Regions from separate parts of the Comamonas sp. Z3 genome, predicted to be linked through region 1. Evidence: riboswitches for the same ligand, from Rfam matches in the RefSeq annotation. Region 1 holds a riboswitch; each other region holds the start of a gene.
The links. Region 1 has a riboswitch for glycine ahead of gcvT (glycine cleavage system aminomethyltransferase GcvT). Riboswitches for the same ligand answer to the same signal wherever they lie in the genome.
Positions count from the first base shown of each region.

Region 2: it holds a riboswitch for glycine, as region 1 does, so the genes downstream of both, FSY59_RS23215 (trimeric intracellular cation channel family protein) here and gcvT (glycine cleavage system aminomethyltransferase GcvT) in region 1, are expected to answer to the same signal.
Region 3: it holds a riboswitch for glycine, as region 1 does, so the genes downstream of both, FSY59_RS07240 (D-amino acid dehydrogenase) here and gcvT (glycine cleavage system aminomethyltransferase GcvT) in region 1, are expected to answer to the same signal.

Region 1 covers NZ_VOQU01000005.1:141,948-146,799, forward strand. Annotated here, with positions in the region: gene gcvP (aminomethyl-transferring glycine dehydrogenase) at 1-627, opposite strand, end outside; gene FSY59_RS15970 (MolR family transcriptional regulator) at 718-1,269, opposite strand; gene gcvH (glycine cleavage system protein GcvH) at 1,317-1,691, opposite strand; gene gcvT (glycine cleavage system aminomethyltransferase GcvT) at 1,814-2,950, opposite strand; glycine riboswitch at 3,015-3,140, opposite strand; glycine riboswitch at 3,160-3,269, opposite strand; gene FSY59_RS15985 (energy transducer TonB) at 3,359-3,805, opposite strand; gene FSY59_RS15990 (2,4'-dihydroxyacetophenone dioxygenase family protein) at 4,089-4,622, shown strand; gene FSY59_RS15995 (MFS transporter) at 4,713-4,852, shown strand, end outside.
Region 2 covers NZ_VOQU01000008.1:325,056-329,907, forward strand. Annotated here, with positions in the region: gene mnmC (FAD-dependent 5-carboxymethylaminomethyl-2-thiouridine(34) oxidoreductase MnmC) at 1-1,659, opposite strand, end outside; gene FSY59_RS23215 (trimeric intracellular cation channel family protein) at 1,836-2,501, opposite strand; glycine riboswitch at 2,554-2,673, opposite strand; glycine riboswitch at 2,687-2,779, opposite strand; gene FSY59_RS23220 (oxidative damage protection protein) at 2,979-3,254, opposite strand; gene FSY59_RS23225 (sulfate ABC transporter substrate-binding protein) at 3,398-4,429, shown strand; gene ssuE (NADPH-dependent FMN reductase) at 4,499-4,852, shown strand, end outside.
Region 3 covers NZ_VOQU01000002.1:565,202-570,053, forward strand. Annotated here, with positions in the region: gene FSY59_RS07235 (DMT family transporter) at 1-507, shown strand, start outside; gene FSY59_RS07240 (D-amino acid dehydrogenase) at 667-1,935, opposite strand; glycine riboswitch at 2,107-2,206, opposite strand; gene FSY59_RS07245 (amino acid permease) at 2,739-4,259, shown strand; gene dinB (DNA polymerase IV) at 4,453-4,852, shown strand, end outside.

The DNA.
Region 1 (4,852 bases):
GCTGTTGGCGATCACCACTTCGATGCCGATCGGCCGGGCGCGGGTCTGGATGACTTCAATCGTCTGCGGGTGCAGATCGCCGGCGAGCACGATGCGATGGCTTCTGGATTTGACAGAGCGCCTGGCCAGCGTCATGGCCTCGGCGGCAGCCGTGGCTTCGTCCAGCATCGAGGCATTGGCAATCGGCATGCCGGTCAGGTCGGTCACCATGGTCTGGAAATTGACCAGTGCTTCCATGCGACCCTGCGAAATCTCGGCCTGGTAGGGTGTGTAGGCTGTGTACCAGGCGGGATTCTCGAGGATGTTGCGCAGGATGACGCCCGGCGTGTGCGTGCCGTAGTAGCCCTGGCCGATAAAGCTCTTCAGCATCTGGTTCTTGCTGGCGATGGCCTTGAGTTCGGCCAGCGCAGCGGCTTCGGTAATCGGCGCCGGAAGATCCATGGGCCTGGCGCGGGCGATGGAGTCGGGCATCACATCGCGAATCAAGGCGTCCAGCGAGGGCTTGCCGATGGCGGCCAGCATTTTTTGCTGCTCCTCGGCGTCCGGGCCTATATGACGGGGGATGAATTCGTGGCTGTTTTCCAGCGCTTGCAGCGAAGCGACGGGGGCGGGAGGCGACATCAGCATGGGAGGGACCTATTCTCAAATACTGTGACTGACGGTTTGCATGCCAGGCATGCGTGAATGCCGTATGCCTGAAGGCATGCGGCCGGTGCTTCAAGCAGCGCTGGCCTGTTCCAGCGCGGTGTTCATCAGGGCCAGGCGTTCACTTTCCTGGTCGGCATACTCCCAATCGGGATATTTGCTGCGTGCCACGGTGTTCAGCCATTGCTGGCAGGCCAGGGCAAGCAGTGCCTGCTGGTGCAGATCGGCATCGATGCTGCCGGTGATCTTGAACTGGCCAAAGGCCGTGGCCACGTGGGCGCGGCAGACCGAGCGCAGATAGCTCTGGTTCATGTCGTCGCTGGCCAGCCATTGGGCCTTGGCCGCATCGTCATGAGCCAGCATGTCCTCGGGCACTGGCAGATCCCAGTCGCTCAGTTGCTGGTGCAAAAAACGCAGCGCCTTGGCGGGCTTGCTGCCCGTCTGCTCCTGGTACCACTCTTCAAGTGCGGCCAGTGTGTCGCTGCCGTCATCGTTGCCGAAGGGGCTGAAGTCGTCACCGCAGTCGTAGTAGAAGTCCTGGGTCGCGATGCGCACAAAGGCCGGGTGGCTGGTCTCGCGGGCGAGACCGACTTCCGGATCGTCGAAATACTGGATGGTGCTCATGGCTGCATGCAAAAACGGCCTTCGCAGAGCGAGGGCCGTTGATACGCTTAGTTGTCCTTGGCGAAGTCGTTGTAGGCGGTCTCTTCCATCAGACCTTCGAGCTCGCCCACATTGCTCATCTTGACCTTGAAGAACCAGCCTGCGGCCAGCGGGTCGCTGTTGGCGAGCGACGGGTCATCGCGCAGGGCTTCGTTGACTTCGACGATCTCGCCGGTCACGGGCATGTAGACATCGGCAGCAGCCTTGACGGACTCGACCACGCCTGCGACATCGCCGGCCTTGAAGGTGGAGCCCACGGCAGGCAGATCCACAAACACCACATCGCCCAGCGCATCCTGTGCGTGTACGGTGATGCCGACGATGGCGGCATTGGTGTCAGCGGCGTTGATCCACTCGTGTTCTTTGGAATACTTGATGCTCATGAAAAGCTCCAGATGGGGGATTCAGGGGAATCGGGTGTTGTTTGAGAAAGGTCCAGATCGCACTTTAGCGGTGTTCTGGCCGCTGTTTGGCAAACTGGCCCGTCTCATCCGCGGCGGCAGACCTAGCCGCGGTAGTAGCGGGTGGGAACGAAGGGCGTGGCGACCACTTTCATGGGCACGGGCTTGCCGCGCACCATGGCGAAGATTTCCGTATCGATGGCAGCGTAGTCGGGCTCGACATAGGCCAGCGCCACGGGCTGGTTGAGCGTGGGGCTGAGCAGGCCGCTGGTAATGTGGCCGATATGCTGCCCGTCCATGTTCTCCAGCACAGCGGGCTCGCGCACGGGAATGCGCTCCAGCGCAATCAGGCCCACGCGCTTGCAGCGCAGCGATTGCGGGTTCTGCAATTGCTCCAGCACGATGGCTGCACCGGGAAAGCCTCCCTCGCGTTCGCCGCCGCTGCGGCGCACCTTCTGCATGGCCCAGTTCAGCGCGGCTTCGACGGGCGTGGTGCTGGTGTCGATGTCGTTGCCATACAGGCAAAGTCCGGCTTCAAGGCGCAGCGAGTTGCGCGCGCCCAGACCGACGGGCGCCACCTCGGGCTGGGCCAGCAGCGCTTCGGCAAAAGCTGTTGCCGCTTCGCCGGGCAAGGAGATTTCAAAACCGTCCTCGCCCGTATAGCCGCTGCGCGTGATGTAGAGCGCATGGCCTTGCCAGTCGAAGTGATTGCCGGTCATGAAGACCAATTGCGCAACACCGGGAATCAGGCGCGAGAGTGCCGCAGCGGCTTGCGGGCCTTGCAGGGCCAGCAGGGCGCGCTCGGGCAGAGGGATGACCTCGCAGCGGTTGGCGATGCGGCTCTGGATATGGGCGATATCGGCCTCTTTGCAGGCGCCGTTGACGATGAGGAACAGATCTTCGCCACGGTTGACGAACATCAGGTCGTCCAGAATGCCGCCTTGCTCATTGAGCAGCAGGCCGTAACGCTGTTTGTGCTGTCCCAGGTCCATGACATCGACGGGCATCAGCGATTCAAGCGCGGCGGCGGCATCGGGGCCACGCAGCAGCAACTGGCCCATGTGCGAGACATCGAACAGGCCGGCGGCCTTGCGGGTGTGCAGGTGCTCGGCCATCAGGCCTTGAGGGTATTGCACGGGCATGGCGTAGCCGGCAAACGGCACCATGCGGGCACCCAGTTTCTGGTGCAGGGCAAACAGCGGTGTGGAACGCAGATCGGAAGAGGTGTCAGCAGCAGTCACAGGCAAGCGCTCCGGTGGTCAAACCAAAATGAGTGGCCATGCATGGCTGGGCCATGCGTGGCGGGCTTGCCCTGCTGTCCGCTTTACCTGAGAGATTCACCGCCCTTGCTTTCGCGGGCAGTTTGCTCCTTCGGTGGATGTCGGCGCACATACGAAATGACGGCCTTCATCTCTCTCCAGCAAGGGACGCTGCAGGTTTGCACACCTTGCAGCGCTTGTCAGTCCTTTTGCCTGAGCGTTTTGACACCGGGTGGGGGTCTGCGCCTTCGGCGGTGCGAGGCAGCTTCAAGCTGCAGGCACTCTCTCCTGACGTTGGCAATTCTAGCGGTGGGCAGGGTGCCTGCACCACCGCAATGAGTGGATTTTGGGGTTTTCGAGCACAGATCGTCTATCACTGAGCTTGCGCTCTCACTGCGGGTCTGTGTTCATGGTGGGCGTGCGAGGGGCGTCGACTTCTTGGCGCGGAAACACCAACTGATAGGGCTGCTCGAAGCAGGACGTCACAGGCTGGCCCTGGCGCATGCCGGGCTTGAACTGCCAGCGTTTGAGCGATTGCAGTATGGACTTCACGATGCGTGGATCGGCATCGGCGGGCTGGTATGCCACACGGCCGAGCTGACCTTGAGCTGTGACTTCCAGACGGAAGACCACCGTGGTCTCCAATCCGTTCGGAAACCAGTGGGCGCTGATGAAAGGCGTGGTGTGGCGGCGTGGACGGGGTTGCTGGTCGAGCTGGGCGGGGGGCGTGCAATCTGCATTGATCCAGGCGGGCCAATTTACGGTTTGGCCGCCGGAAGCGGGGGCGGAGTCAGCCTGGGGCTGCAGGGGAGTGATGTCGGCCGCCTTAGGCGCCATGGCAGGGTTGCCGGCGCAGGCACTAAGCAGCACTGCTCCCAAGACGGCCGCGCATGCAGCAAGACAGCGTGAGTGGCGTGAAATATGCATGGCGGCATTCTCGGTCATCCCCGGTCGATTTTCGGAAGCGCTCCCGATGTGTGCTGTTCAGCCTGGGTCCGGCCGGCCTTGTCCAGGGTTTGTCTTGCGGGGTCAAACGCCATGTCCGGAGGAGGCAAAACAGATTTTTTGCCGCAGATAGGATTATGACGTTCATCAAAGAACATTTATCCAAGGAGACAAAATGCCCGAAAAAGCCACGAACGAATTTTGGAAGAATCTGAAGCCGATTTCTGATTGCTTTCAGCCCGATGCGCAGCCGGAAGTTTATATACAGAACGCGCCCACTGAGGACGAGCGCTATTATGTTCCATTCTCAGAGACTGTATTGTCCCGCCCTCTCTGGATTTCTCCATCGCAAAACAAATGGTGCGATATTCTGATGGCCAAGGAAGCGGGTCTGGTCAATCGGCATTACCACCCGCATGAAGTATTTGCCTATACCATTTCCGGGAAATGGGGTTATCTGGAGCATGACTGGACGGCCCGTGCCGGTGATTTCGTCTACGAGACACCGGGGGAAGGCCATACCCTGGTGGCCTATGAACATGAGCAACCCATGCGTGCGTTCTTTATCGTCAAGGGGCCGCTGATCTGGCTCGATGATGACGGAAAGCCGGACGGATATTTCGATGTTCACAGCTACATAGAGCTATGCCGAAAGCACTATGAAAAAGTCGGCATAGGTGCAGATTATGTGGACACGCTTTTTCGATAGCTATCTGAAATTGGCTTGAAAATGCATCAGATGAAAGGCGGGATTTTCTGAATAATGGAATAACCCGCCAAAAACGGAATGGAGAGAGACATGAGACATCGAGATGAAGCCCTAAAAATCGGGTGGGTGAGCTATGAAAACAAGCTGCTGCTCATTCTGTTTTTCACTTTTGGTATCGTTTTTTTTGACCGCCTGGCATTGTCGTTCTTATTTCCTTTTGTCTCCAAGGA
Region 2 (4,852 bases), on a different contig from region 1:
CGCCTGCCTGCAGCCGGGCAGCAAAGCGGCCAGCTTTTCGCCATTGCTGGCATGTGCGGCCTGCTGGTCGTCGGCGGTGGGCGGCAGCTCGGTCACATCGCGCTCGAAGGTCGATCCCATGATCCACTGGTGCGCGCCGGCCCGGTCGGCCGAGGGAAAGTCCGGCACCAGATTGCCGTGACCGTTGACGGGGAAGGGCGGCATGGCTGCCAGCGTCCCGGCATCATGCTCGGCCACGCTGACCTGGCCGCGTATGGCTTGCAGCTCCCATTCGCCTGCCGCCAGCCCGCTAGCCTGCAGCAAGGGCCTGGTATCCGGGCCCAGGGCCAGCACCAGCATCGGGGCTTCGGCCAGGGTCTGGCCCTGGGCATCCTGCACTTGCCAGAGCTGGCGCAGCGGATCGCGCAGCAGCCTTGAGGCCGAAGCATGACCTTGCCAATGAATTCCGGGGGATTGCAGCAGCGCCTGCACCAGTTGTGCAGGGCGCACCCAGCCCGCCTGCTCATGCCAGACAGCCTGGCTGTCTGCAGGCAGATGGGCCGCAGCCAGCTGAGCCGGCTGCACGGGCGCGCTCCAGTGCAGACCCCAGGGGTAGGTATCGCTTCCGGGCTGCAGCCATGACCTGGGCAGATGGGAAGGCTCGTTCAGGTCGTGTTCGAGCACCCCGCCATGAGCCCAGTCTCGGGCAGGCTGCAGTTTGTTTGCCTGGCTCAGTTGCTGCAGATTCTGTAGCGTTGTGCGCACGCCGCTTCTGGACAGGCGTGACAGGACGCTGTCGTCGGGCGAAATATGCGGGCAGAACAGGCCGGCAGGCAGGCCCGAGGCCCCTGCAGCAGGCGCGGCCGCCGCATCCAGTACGGTCACTTCCCAGCCACGCCTGGCCAGGCTGGCGGCGGCGGCGGCACCGGCCAGACCCGCACCCAGCACCAGACAGCGACCGGCCTGGCTCACCGGCGCAGGCAGGCCGTCGCTGCGATGGCGCGGTTCCCAGGCCGGGTTGTAGGCCGCATGCAGGTTATGGCGCTTGGGTGGCACGCCGGCGCGCTTCTTGACTTCAAAACCCTGAGCCTTGAGCGCCTGGCGCACATGTCCGGCTACGCACCAGGTGGCCAGCCGGGTGCCCCGGCGGCAATGGCGGGCAATGTTCTTCATGGCGTCTTCGTCCCACATCTCGGGGTTGAGCTGGGGAGAAAAGCCATCCAGGTACACGCTGTCTGCCGTCAGCTGCTGCTTGCGCAACATGGTCTTGGCGTCGCCTATATAGAGCGTCAGCAGCACCTGGCCGTCGTCGAACGAAAGGCGGTGCACGCCGGGCAGCAGCCCCCACCATTGCGCGGCCAGCTGCTCGCCAAGCGGACGCAGTGTCTCGTCGGCGGGCAAGGACTTGAGCAGATCCTCGCGCGAGACCGGGTGGGCTTCCACCGAGACAAAATGCAGCATGCGCGGGCGTTTCGGGTCGGCTTTCCATGCCGCCCAGGTGACGAGAAAGTTCAGGCCCAAGCCGAAGCCGGTTTCCAGAATGCGCCACTGAGCCGCATCGGCCCAGGCCGCAGGCAGACCGCAGCCGCCGAGAAAGACCTGTCGGGCCTGGTCAAGGCCGCCCAGCTCGCTGTGATAGCGGTCGCCAAATCGGGTGTTGTAGGGGGTGCCATCCGGCATCCATGTGATGGGTTCAGACATGGAAAGTGAAACTACATGGGTAATGCATGGCGCAGTCTAGGTCAGAGCAGCCAAGCAAGGGCCTAGCGGCCCCGCCGCCCCGCAGCGATGGCTGCGTCCCCCTTCTGCGCAGCAAGAGAGGGGGAAGGCGCACAGCGCCACAGGGGGAGTCTCGATCACTCCCAGCGCTGCTGGTAAGAGAAAACTGGCAGGCGCCACTTGAAACGAATCGCGGCCAGACGGAAGGCCAGACCGCCTGCAAAACAGACAAGGGTGCTGATATTGGAGCTTACCTCCAGATAGCGCAGGCCCAGGAACATCAGGCATACGGACAGCGACACGCTGGCATACAGCTCGCGGCGGAACACCACGGGGACCTGGTTGCAGAGCACGTCACGCAAAATGCCGCCGCTGATGCCGGTAATCATGCCGGCCATGATGATGACGATGGTCGGGTAGCCCAGTTCCAGCGCGGTATTGCAGCCGATCAGCGAAAAGGCGATCAGGCCCATGGCGTCCAGCAGCAGAAACACCTGCTTGAGGCGGTGCATATGGCGGGCGATCACCGTGGTCAGCAGGCCGAAGCTGATGACCAGATACACATATTCGGGGTGCTGAGTCCAGCCTATGGGGTAATGGCCCAGCACCATGTCGCGGATGGTGCCACCGCCCAGCGCGGTGACGAAGGCGATGACCACGACGCCAAAGATATCCATATTGCGCCGGCCTGCAGCAAGGGCGCCGGACATGGCTTCGGCGGTAATGGCCACCAGATAGATGACCAGCATGACGGTGAAGTTGGAGGCCTGGAACGAGTCCAGCAAAGAGATGGAGGGAAGCATGAAGGCACTTGAAAATAGACCAGCCACTCGCATCAGCGGGAGTGTCCGGCTTGCCTCTCCCGCTGTCCTTTTACCTGAGAGTTGCACATGGGCGCCTTCGCGGTGCGCATGCTTGCCCCTTCGGTGAGCCCTGCAGACTTGTGGTCGCGGGCTGCTCTCCAGTTGGCGATATCCGGGTCCTGTCAGACCCACCTGCGGTACTTATTGCCTGAGCGATTATGGGAGTTTGCGCCTTCGGCGGGAACCGTTGACAGGTTCCGCTCTCCCGCGGGATGGGCGCGATTCTAGCCAGTTCCAACGACTTTATTCGGGTTAATACCTGTATCAATTGGGTTTGAGCGGTCTTGCGGCTGTCAGCCTCGGTGCCCCTGGGCTGCCTGGGCGCGCCCTTGCTCTCACCGGTTGGCTGTTCGGCAGCCCGCAAGAAAAAAGCCCCGAGGCCTGGGCCAGGGGGCTTGGTGTCCAGGTCGACCGAACTTACTCGGCGCTGGGAGGCACGTAGCCTGCTGCGGCATCTGCGCCGCCGCCAAAGAAATGGTTTTCCATCTGGCGGGCCAGGTATTGGCGGGCACGGGCATCGGCCAGGTTCAGGCGGTTTTCATTGATCAGCATGGTCTGGTGCTTGAGCCAGTCGGCCCAGGCCTGCTTGCTCACGCTTTCATAGATGCGCTTGCCCAGTTCGCCGGGGGCAGGAGGGAAATCCAGGCCTTCAGCGTCTTGACCAAGCTTGATGCAGTGAACGGTACGTGCCATGTGTAGGGTCCTCTTGGTTGATCTCAGATGTTTGGGTAATAACAAACTGAAATCTTAGTAGTTTGAGTTTTAAGAATGCGGCTCAAGAATGCGCAGCAACGGGGCAGAAGCCCGTTATCCATTCACTCCAAGAACACAGTCCAATGAAAAATCGTCGCAACTTTATCAAGTTTCCTCTGGCTGCCGGTCTGATTGCTGGCTTGACCCTCTCGGCTCTGCCCACATTGCCCGCTTTTGCGCAGACTGGCGTGCAACTGCTCAACGTCTCCTACGACCCGACACGCGAGCTCTATGTGAACTACAACCAGGCGTTCGCCAAGCACTGGAAGGCCACGCAGAATCAGGATGTGACCATCAAGCAGTCGCATGGCGGCTCGGGCAAGCAGGCACGCTCCATCATCGACGGCATCGAGGCCGACGTGGCCACGCTGGCCCTGGCCGGCGATATCGACGCCCTGGTCAAGAACGGCAATGTCAAGGCCGACTGGCAAAAGCGCCTGCCGCACAACAGCGCGCCCTACAGCTCCACCATCGTGTTCCTGGTCAAAAAGGGCAATCCCAAGGGTATCAAGGACTGGGACGATCTGGTCAATCCCGGCATCCAGGTGATCACGCCCAACCCCAAGACCTCGGGTGGTGCACGCTGGAACTATCTGGCGGCCTGGGAATTTGCCAAGCGCAAATACGGCGGCGATGCACAGGCCAAGGACTTCATCACCAAGCTCTACAAGAACGTGCCCGTGTTGGACACCGGCGCGCGCGGCTCCACGGTGACCTTTGTGCAGCGGGGTCTGGGCGATGTGCTGCTGGCCTGGGAGAACGAGGCCTATCTGGCGCTCAAGGAGTTCGGCCCAGAAAAGTTCCAGATCGTCGCACCTTCGCTGTCCATCCTGGCCGAGCCTTCGGTGGCCGTGGTCGACAAGGTGGTCGATAAAAAGGGCACGCGCACCGTGGCCGAGGCCTATCTGAAGTATCTGTACTCCGAAGAGGCCCAGCGCATCGCCGGCAAGAACTTCTACCGTCCGACCGATGCCAAGGTGGCCGCCGAGTTCGCGAGCCAGTTCCCCAAGCTGGAGCTGTTCACCATCGACAAGGCTTTTGGCGGCTGGGCAGCGGCAGACAAGGCCCACTTCGCCGATGGCGGCAGCTTTGATCAGATCTACACCAAGAAATAAGAGAAACGCAGGACGGGAGCGCGATGAGTGCTCCTGTCTTTGCAATGACAAAAAGATAGAGCCAAGCCCATGTCGATTTTGCTGATTGCCGGTAGTCCCTCGCAGCCCTCGCGCTCCAGTGCCCTGCTCAATGCCGTGGCCGTGCGTCTCCAGGCCCAGGGTCTGAACACCGAGTCCGTGCTGCAGCTCAACCAGCTGGACCCTGCAGCCCTGCTGCATGCCCGCTTCGATCATGCCGAGATTCGTGCCGTGACCGAGCGCGTGGCCCGGGCCGATGCGGTGGTGGTGGCCACCCCCGTCTACAAGGCAGCCTATAGCGGTCTGCTCAAGGTCTTTCTCGATGTGCTGCCGCAGACCGCGCTCAAGGGCAAGCTGGTCCTGCCCCTGGCCACGGGCGGCAGCCCCCACCATATGCTGGCGCTG
Region 3 (4,852 bases), on a different contig from region 1:
GGCGTGCTGATGCTGTCGCTGCCGCCGCGCGGGCAGCTCTTCACGCTCTCGGCCTGGACCAGCAAGTCCTCGGTATACGGTCTGATCTGCGGCGCCTGCTTTGCGCTGGCCACGGTGGGCTTTCGCGGCGGCGCGGTCGAGATCGCAACACTGGGCGTGAGCTCGCCCTGGCTGTCCGGGGCCTGGGGCGTGCTGATCGCGCAGACCATGCAGTCCGTCGTCATGAGCGCCTGGATTGCCAGAACCCATGAGCAGGGCCTGCGCCCCATCTTCAAGGCCTGGCGCATCTCGCTGCTGGCCGGCAGCATGGGCGCTGCGGCCTCGCTGGCCTGGTTCACCGCCTATGCCATGCAGGGGGCCGCTGCCGTGCGCACCCTGGGCATGGTGGAAGTGGTGTTCAGCTATATCGTCTCGCGCAAGGTGTTCAGCGAGAAGCTGTCGCTGACGGAAAAGCTGGGCATGGCGCTGATGATGCTGGGACTGGTGCTGATCTGTCTGCAGCTCTGATTTCAAGAGCTGCTTGCGCTTTCCAATGTTCATTTTCAAGGTAAAAAGTCATTGAAATTAAGCATGGAAAGGCGCAATAAGCTCCTGAAAAAATAGCTTCTTGTAGCGACGGTGCGCGATGCCGCGCCTGGCTTGTTGGTGCAGTGCCTTGAACCGCTGTCAGGCGCTGGCGGTGGTCAGCGTGGCCGGCCGGGACTGTCTGCTGGCGCTGCCCATGGACTGCAGCACGAGGTCGCCGACCATGTCGGCGGTGACGGCAGACAAGGTCCAGCCCAGATGGCCGTGGCCGGTGTTGTAGAACACGCAGGGCTTGATGCCAGGGCCCACGCGCGGGAGCATGTCCGGCATCATGGGGCGCAGGCCCGCCCAGGGCACGACGCTGCGCGTGCTGACGCCCGGGAAGCACTGCTGCACCCATTCGATGAGCGGTCGGATGCGGTCGGCGCGGATGTCCTTGTTGTAGCCGTTGAACTCCGCCGTGCCGGCCACGCGAAAGCGGTCCTCGCCGAGGCGGCTGGTGACCAGCTTGGTCTCGTCGTCCAGCAGGCTCACGACGGGAGCTGCGGCGCGGCTGGCTTCGTCCTGCAGATTGACCGTGATGGAATAGCCCTTGACCGGATAGATGTTGACGCTGTCGCCCAGCTGGGCGGCCATGGCGCGGCTGGCCGTGCCCGCGCAGACCACCATGGCGTCGAAGGTCGAGGTCTCGGCCTCCAGACCCTGGCGTACGGTCACGCTGGCCTGTTTGCCGTTGCTGTCCACCGACACGATTTCCTGGCCGTAGCGGCATTGCACGCCCAGTCGCTCGCAGGCGGCGGCAAGGCCGCTGGTGAACTTGTGGATGTCGCCGGTGGAGTCGCTCTCGGTGAAGTAGCCGCCATAGAAGGTTCCGGACAGGGTCGGCTCGATGGCCTTCATTTCATCGGGCGTGACGGCGCGGCGCTCCAGCCCGCCCAGGGCGAGCAGCTGCGAGACCTTGCCCGCATGTTCGAAGCCGTCGCGGTCGCGGTAGATATGCAGGATGCCCTTTTGCTTCAGATCGAAGTCAATGCCTTCGGCGGCTGCCCATTCGAACAGGTGCTCGCGTGCCGCAATCGCCAGCCTGGCGGTCTCCACGGTGTTCTTCTGGTAATGGGGGATGGCGGCGAGAAACTGGCAGAACCAGGAAATCTTGTGCCAGCCGGGCTTGGGGTTGAGCAGCAGCGGAGCATCGCTCTTGAGCATCCACTTGAGGCCTTTGACGATGGTGGACCAGTGGGTCCAGACCTCGGCATTCGAGGCCGAGAGCTGGCCGCCATTGGCGAACGAGGTCTCCATGGCGGCATAGCGCTGTTTCTCGAACAGGGTGACGGAAAATCCGCGGCGTGCGAGGGCGTAGGCGGTGGTCACGCCCGTGATGCCACCGCCGATGACGGCGATTGTCTTCATGATTCAGATTCCAGACACGTCAAGGGTGGAGCCCGTGCGCAACATGCGCAACGGACGCCCCCTCTGTTCTGGACCTGAGAGATTCACGAGGCAGCACCCTGGGGCGCTGCTCGCTTGCTCCTTCGGTATGTCCGGCGGACGATGGCGTCCGGACATTCTTCAGAGTGTGTGAAAGCGATGCCGATCCTTTGGCCTGAGAGTTTCCGGGGCGGTTGCTCCTTCGGCGCTGCATGCGCCAAGTTTGCGCTGCAGTCTCTCTCGGCATCACCGGGCTGAGAGCCTGTGGACGAATGTAGGAAGAATGGCGGCGCCTGGATATACGGGTTTTCTAGACTTCTGCACCGGGGCAGGCCGTGCTTCGTTTCTTTTATTTGATAGCGGCTCACGCCTGTTTTTGAAAGACTTCCTTATGTTTTCATAAGGAAAGTAAATTTATTCAAGCGCAAGCAGCTTCCGAATTCATAGCGTCAAGCGCTGTCAAGTGCCGCTGAGCAGCCCCAGAGTCAACCCCTGCATTGACATGACGGGCCATGGTCGGCGGTGGATTTGGGCAAAATATCGTCTTTGCCTGTCAATGGGCCCGGCGATATCACCGCTTTGCCATTGAAGCGCCCGACCGGGGTGGCTGCCGATTCAGGATGCAACTGGCCTATCCGCCATGGCGTTCTGCTGTCATGGCTTCGTTCCTTTGTCCTTGTTGCCCGCGACCGTCATGGTCGCCTTTTTGCGTTGCCTGTCGCAGCGCCTGCGGGATGGTTGGGTGTTTTGTCCGGACGGGCGCAAACCATTACAACAAGACATTTATGTCCCAACCCAACTCAAGCCAGCAGCTCGCGCCGACTGGCGATGGTGACGATAACCAGCCCCGCTTGCACCGGGTGCTCAAGCAGCGCCACCTGAGCATGATCGCCATTGGCGGCGCCATCGGCACGGGCCTGTTTGTGGCCTCCGGCTCGGCCATCGCCCAGATCGGCCCGGGCGGTGCCGTGCTCACCTATCTGCTCATCGGCATCATGGTCTACTACATCATGACCAGCCTGGGCGAGCTGGCCGCCTTCATGCCGGTGGCCGGTTCCTTCTCGACCTATGCCTCGCGCTATGTGGATCGCGGCTTCGGCTTTGCGCTGGGCTGGAACTTCTGGTTCAGCTGGGCCGTGGTGGTGGCGGTGGATCTGGTGGCCTCGCAGCTGGTCATGGCCTACTGGTTTCCCAATGTGCCGGGCATCCTCTGGAGCGGCCTGTTCCTGCTGCTGATGGTGGGGCTGAACGCGTTTTCCGCGCGCGGTTTTGCCGAGGCCGAATACTGGTTCGCGCTGATCAAGGTGCTGGCCGTGGTGGCCTTTCTGATCACCGGCGTGCTGATTCTGTTCGGCATCATCAGCAACGGCCATGTGCCCGGTTTCGAGAACTGGACCACGGGCGATGCGCCATTCGTCGGCAATTTCGCGACCTTTGTGGGCGTGGCCATGATCGTGGCTTATTCCTTCCAGGGAACGGAGCTGGTGGGCGTGGCGGCGGGCGAATCCGAGAATCCGCGCGAGAACGTGCCGCGTGCGATTCGCCAGGTCTTCTGGCGCATCCTGCTGTTCTATGTGCTGGCGATTGTCGTCATCGGCTTTCTGATTCCCTATACCGATCCGCAGCTGCTGCGCACCGATGTGGCCGATATCGCCGTGAGTCCGTTCACGCTGGTGTTCCAGCATGCGGGTCTGCTGTCGGCGGCCACGGTGATGAATGCGGTGATCCTGACCTCGGTGCTGTCGGCCGGCAACTCGGGCATGTATGCGGCCACGCGCATGCTCTACAACATGGCAACCGAGGGCAATGCACCGCGCATCTTCTCCCGGCTGACCCAGAACGGCGTGCCGCTGGTGGCCTTGATCGGCAGCACGCTGGTCGCCAGCCTGTGCCTGTTTTCCTCGCTCTACAGCCCGCAGGCCGTCTATATCTGGCTGCTGAACCTGGCCGGCATGACGGAGTTCATCGTCTGGCTGGGCATTGCCGTCAGCCACTACCGCTTCCGTCGCGGCTATGTCATGCACGGCCATGATGTGGGCCTGCTGCCCTACAAGGCCGGCGCCTTCCCCTTCGGACCCATCTTTGCCTTTGTGCTGTGTCTGGTGGTGACGCTGGGCCAGAACTACCAGGCCTTCCTGGAAGATCGCATCGATTGGGGCGGCGTGGTCTCGACCTATCTGGGCATTCCGCTGTTCCTGCTGTTCTGGCTGGGTTACTGGCTGGTCAAGCGCAAGACCTGGATCAGCTATGCGGATATGCGCTTTGACGAGCTCGAAGACATCAAGCAGGGCAAGGTGTCGTCCTGAGGCGGTTTGAGCCTTCCCCTTCTCCAGGCGGGTAGGGGTAGCGGCAGGGGCCGGCGCTGCTTGCTGTTTCCCGGTGCCCGTGTGCTTGTTTGACGCATGGCTGCTGTCTCTTGCCAGCGCAGGCAAAATCGGCACTGTGAGCGATCTACCCACCAGCCCCGAGTCCAGGCCCAGGCGCATAGCGCATCTGGACATGGATGCGTTCTACGCCTCCGTGGAGCTGCTGCGCTACCCGCAGCTCAAGGGGCTGCCGGTGGTGATCGGCGGCGGGCGGCGCAGCTTTGACGAGGAGCTGCTGGCGCGGCATGCGGGGCGGCCGCTGTCCGAGATTCCGGTGGCGGATTTTCCGCTGCTGCGCGATTACACGGGGCGCGGCGTGATCACCACGGCCACCTATGCGGCCCGGCAGTTCGGCGTGGGCTCGGCCATGGGCATGATGAAGGCCGCCAGGCTGTGCCCGCAGGCGATTCTTCTGCCCGTGGACTTTGCCGAGTACCGGCGCTTTTCGCGGGCCTTCAAAGAGATCATCGTGTCGATTGCGCCGCTCATGGAAAACCGTGGCGTGGACGAGGTCTACATCGATTTCACCGACG